One region of the Streptomyces sp. JNUCC 63 genome, then DNA from elsewhere that is predicted to be linked to it. Evidence: riboswitches for the same ligand, from Rfam matches in the RefSeq annotation. Region 1 holds a riboswitch; the other holds the start of a gene.
What was found. A riboswitch is a leader RNA that binds a small molecule or an ion and turns the genes downstream of it on or off. The one in region 1 is predicted to bind S-adenosylmethionine.

Region 2: another riboswitch for S-adenosylmethionine. It lies ahead of ACX25U_RS26475 (aminotransferase class V-fold PLP-dependent enzyme); the one in region 1 lies ahead of thrC (threonine synthase).

What each region holds. Positions count from the first base shown of each region.
Region 1 is NZ_CM135963.1:4,256,723-4,258,917, reverse strand. Features, by position in the region: gene thrC (threonine synthase) at 1-1,199, opposite strand, end outside; SAM riboswitch class I at 1,217-1,394, opposite strand; gene ACX25U_RS19665 (glucosyl-3-phosphoglycerate synthase) at 1,526-2,195, shown strand, end outside.
Region 2 is NZ_CM135963.1:5,759,916-5,762,110, reverse strand. Features, by position in the region: gene ACX25U_RS26475 (aminotransferase class V-fold PLP-dependent enzyme) at 1-822, opposite strand, end outside; SAM riboswitch class IV at 1,002-1,118, opposite strand; gene trpD (anthranilate phosphoribosyltransferase) at 1,204-2,195, opposite strand, start outside.

The DNA of each region.
Region 1 (2,195 bases):
AGGCCGTCGCCGGTGTTGAGGACGACGGTGGTCTTCGTCGGGTCGAGGGCGCCGGCCTCGATCAGCTTCTTCGTCACGCCGACCGTCACACCGCCGGCCGTCTCCGCGAAGATGCCCTCGGTGCGGGCGAGCAGCTTGATGGCGTCCACGACCTGCTCGTCCGTCACATCCTCCACCGCACCGCCCGTTCGGCGCGCGATGTCCAGGACGTACGGGCCGTCCGCGGGGTTGCCGATGGCGAGCGACTTGGCGATGGTGTCCGGCTTCTGCGGCCGTACGACGTCGTGGCCGGCCTTGAAGGCGGCGGACACCGGGGAGCAGCCCTCCGCCTGCGCGCCGAAGATCTTGTACGGCTTGTCCTCGACCAGACCGAGCCTGATCAGCTCCTGCAGGCCCTTGTCGACCTTGGTGAGCTGCGAGCCGGAGGCGATCGGGACGACGATCTGGTCGGGCAGCTTCCAGCCGAGCTGCTCGCAGATCTCGTACGCCAGCGTCTTGGAGCCCTCGGCGTAGTACGGCCGCAGATTGACGTTGACGAAGCCCCAGCCCTCGCCGGCCGGGTCGCCGATCAGCTCGGAGCAGAAGCGGTTCACGTCGTCGTAGTTGCCCTCGATGCCGACGAGCTCGCCGCCGTAGACCGCGGCCATGACGACCTTGCCCTGCTCCAGGTCGTGCGGGATGAACACGCAGGAGCGGAGGCCGGCGCGGGCGGCGGCGGCGCCGACGGCGCCGGCGAGGTTGCCGGTGGAGGAGCAGGACAGGGTGGTGAAGCCGAAGGCGCGCGCCGCCTCCAGCGCCTGGGCGACCACGCGGTCCTTGAAGGAGTGCGTCGGGTTGCCGGAGTCGTCCTTGACGAAGAGCTTGCCGGCGTCGACACCGAGCTCGCGGGCGAGGCGGTCGGCCTGGACGAGCCTGGTCCAGCCCGGGTTGAGGTTCGGCTTGCCGGCCACGTCCGCGGGGACGGGCAGCAGCGGCGCGTAGCGCCAGATGTTCGCGGGGCCCGCCTCGATCCTCTTGCGCAGCTCCTCGGTGCCGTAGGCCGAGAAGTCGTAGGCGATCTCCAGCGGGCCGAAACACTCCTCGCAGGCGAAGACCGGGCCGAGGGGGACGCGGTGACCGCACTCGCGGCAGCTCAGGGCCGCGGCGGGGCCGAGGTCGACGGTGGAGTCGGTGTTGCTTGCAACAGTCTGCACAGCCATGGAGGCGAGGCCCTTTCTCCTCATCTTCCTCACGACGCATCTCGCCGTGAGACGGATTTGGCACCTTCCCTAGCCGGGAGCCTCGCGAAGACGATCGACAGCGATCAGTGATCACCGATCAGCGGTCTACGAGAACCGGCTGGAGGGTTGCCGGGGCTTCATCGGGCCGTGTCCCTCTGCCCCTCTGGATGAGCTGTATGCGGTTGTAAGGCGGCGGCGACCCCCGGCATGCGATGGTCATCCGCGTTGCTCAAGACTGTAACCGAAGGCTACGACCATTGAGATGGTCGTCCGAACCGCGAGACAACCGTGAGGAGCCGCAGACCGTGCTGGAAGAAGTCGAGCGCTGGCTCGCCACCCGCTCCTGGTCCGTGGCCGACCGACCGCTGCGCCGGGTCCTGGCCGCCAAGCAGCGCACCGGCCAGACGGTCTCCGTCGTGCTGCCCGCGCTGAACGAGGAGGAGACGGTCGGCGACATCGTCGCCGTCATCCGGCGCGACCTCGTGGAGGGGGCACCGCTCGTGGACGAGATCGTCGTCGTCGACTCCGGCTCCACCGACCGCACCTCCGAGGTGGCCGCCGCCGCGGGCGCGCGGGTCGTGCACCGTGACGTGATCCTGCCGCGCCTGCCGGCGGTGCCCGGCAAGGGCGAGGTGCTGTGGCGCTCCCTGCTCGTCACCCGCGGGGACATCATCTGCTTCGTCGACGCCGACCTCAGGGAGTTCTCCTCCGACTTCGTCACCGGCATCGTGGGCCCGCTGCTCACCGAACCCGGCGTCGACCTGGTCAAGGCCATGTACGACCGCCCCCTGGGGGATGCGGCCGGGCAGGGCGGGCGGGTCACCGAGCTGATGGCGCGCCCGCTGCTCAACATGCACTGGCCGCAGCTGGCCGGCTTCGTGCAGCCGCTCGGCGGCGAGTACGCGGCCCGCCGCTCGCTGCTCGAACAGCTGCCGTTCCCCGTCGGCTACGGCGTCGAGCTCGGCATGCTGGTCG
Region 2 (2,195 bases), 1.5 Mb from region 1:
GCCGCCGCCCGCCAGGTACGGCTCGGCCTCGCGCAGCCAGTCGGCGCGGCCGGCCAGCACGCCCGCGCCGAAGGGGGCGTAGAGCTTGTGGCCCGAGAAGGCGACCCAGTCGACGTCGAGGTCGCGGACCGACACCGGGTGGTGCGGGGCGAGCTGGGCGGCGTCCAGGACGATGCGGGCGCCGTGGGCGTGCGCGGCGGCGGCCAGTTCCCGTACGGGCCACAGCTCGCCGGTGACGTTGGAGGCTCCGGTGACACAGACCAGGGCCGGGCCGTAGGGGTCGCGGTCGGCCAGGGCCAGCTCCAGCGTCCGTACGGCCTGCTGCGGGGTGCGCGGGGCGTCCAGGCAGGTGACCCGCGCGTGCTGCCAGGGCAGCAGCGCGGCGTGGTGCTCGGTCTCGAAGACGAAGACCTGGCAGCCGGCCGGAAGCGCGCGGGCCAGGAGGTTCAGGGAGTCGGTGGTGGACCGGGTGAAGACCACCTGGTCCCCCTCCCGTCGCCCACCACCCTTGCCGGACCGGGCTTCGCCCAAGCTGCCTTCGATGCGGCAGTCGAGGAACTCGGCGACCGTCTTCCGGGCGTTCTCGAACAGCTCGGTGGAGAGCTGGGAGAGGTAGCCGGCGCCGCGGTGCACGCTGCCGTAGTACGGCACGTACGCCGCCACGTCGTCCCAGACCCGCTGGAGGGCGGGCGCGCTGGCGGCGTAGTCGAGCGCGGCGTAGGTGACCTCACCGCCGGTGACGAGCGGGACGGTGACATCCCCGCCCAGAACGGGCAGCGGGGCACAAACGGACTGTTCGGCGGCAACGGTGGACACGGACATGGGTGAACTCCCGTGGAAGCAGGCGGAATCACCACGCGAGCAGGCGCGGCTCAAGCGTGGAGAAAGGTGAAAAGGGGGATGCGGAGGCGGGGCTCTACGCCCTAACGCATTCGCTCGCTCACGGAAGGCTCCCTCGTACGACCCCAGGACCCCTGGTGTCCGCTCAAAGGAGCGCGAGGGGTCCGCGCTTGCCGTAGACCTCGCTGCCTACGGCCTGGTCCTCACCCGGGGCACCCCGCCACGGACGGAGGGTTGCCGGACAGCCGGCCGGGGCCAAAGGGCTGTCACTCATGACCTGGTTCAGCATCCTGCCACACGTTCTCCGACGCGCAAGGCGCAGTCCGGATCGTGGACTGCGCCTTGCGTCGGACGGGCCGCGTCTCAGGCGTTGCTGGCCGCCACCCAGCGCTCCAGCGTGCGCTTGGCCGCCCCGGAGTCGATCGACTCCGCCGCGCGGTCCATGCCGGCCCGGAGCTGCTCGGCGAGCGTGCCCGAGCCCGGCTGCAACGCCACCAGTGCCGCCGCCGAGTTCAGCAGGACGGCGTCCCGTACGGGCCCCTTCTCGCCGTCCAGCACACGCCGGGCGACCTCGGCGTTGTAGGAGGCGTCCGCACCACGCAGGGCGTCCACGGGCACCAGCTCGATGCCGACGTCGCGCGGGTCGAAGCGCTCCTCGGTGACCTTGCCGTCCCGGACGATCCACACCCGGGAGGTGGAGGTCGTGGTGAGCTCGTCCAGGCCGTCGTCGCCCCGGAAGACCAGGGAGGAGTGGCCCCGCTCGGCGAAGACTCCGGCGACGACCGGCGCCATGCGCGGGTCCGCGACCCCGACGGCCTGTGCCCGCACCCTGGCCGGGTTGGTCAACGGGCCGAGCACGTTGAACACCGTGCGGATGGCCAGCTGGCCGCGTGCGGCGCCGGCGTGACGCAGCGCCGGGTGGAACTTGACGGCGAAGCAGAAGGTGATCCCGGCCTCCCGGGCCACCTCGGCCACCCGCTGCGGGGTCAGCTCCAGATTGACGCCGAGCTTCTCCAGCACGTCGGAGGCTCCGGACGCGGAGGACGCGGCCCGGTTGCCGTGCTTGACGACACTGACGCCCGTGCCGGCCACGACGATCGAGGACATCGTGGAGATGTTCACCGTCTTCGCGCCGTCGCCGCCCGTGCCGACGATGTCGACGGCCGCGCCCGGCACTTCGATCACGTTCGCGTGCTCGTACATCGCGCGGACCAGACCGGTGATCTCCTCCACCGTCTCGCCCTTGGCCCGCAGGGCCACCACGAACCCGGCGATCTGCGCCTCGGTCGCCTCGCCGCGCATGATCAGGTCCATCGCCCAGGCGGTCTCGTCGGCGGTGAGGTCCCGGCCCTCCA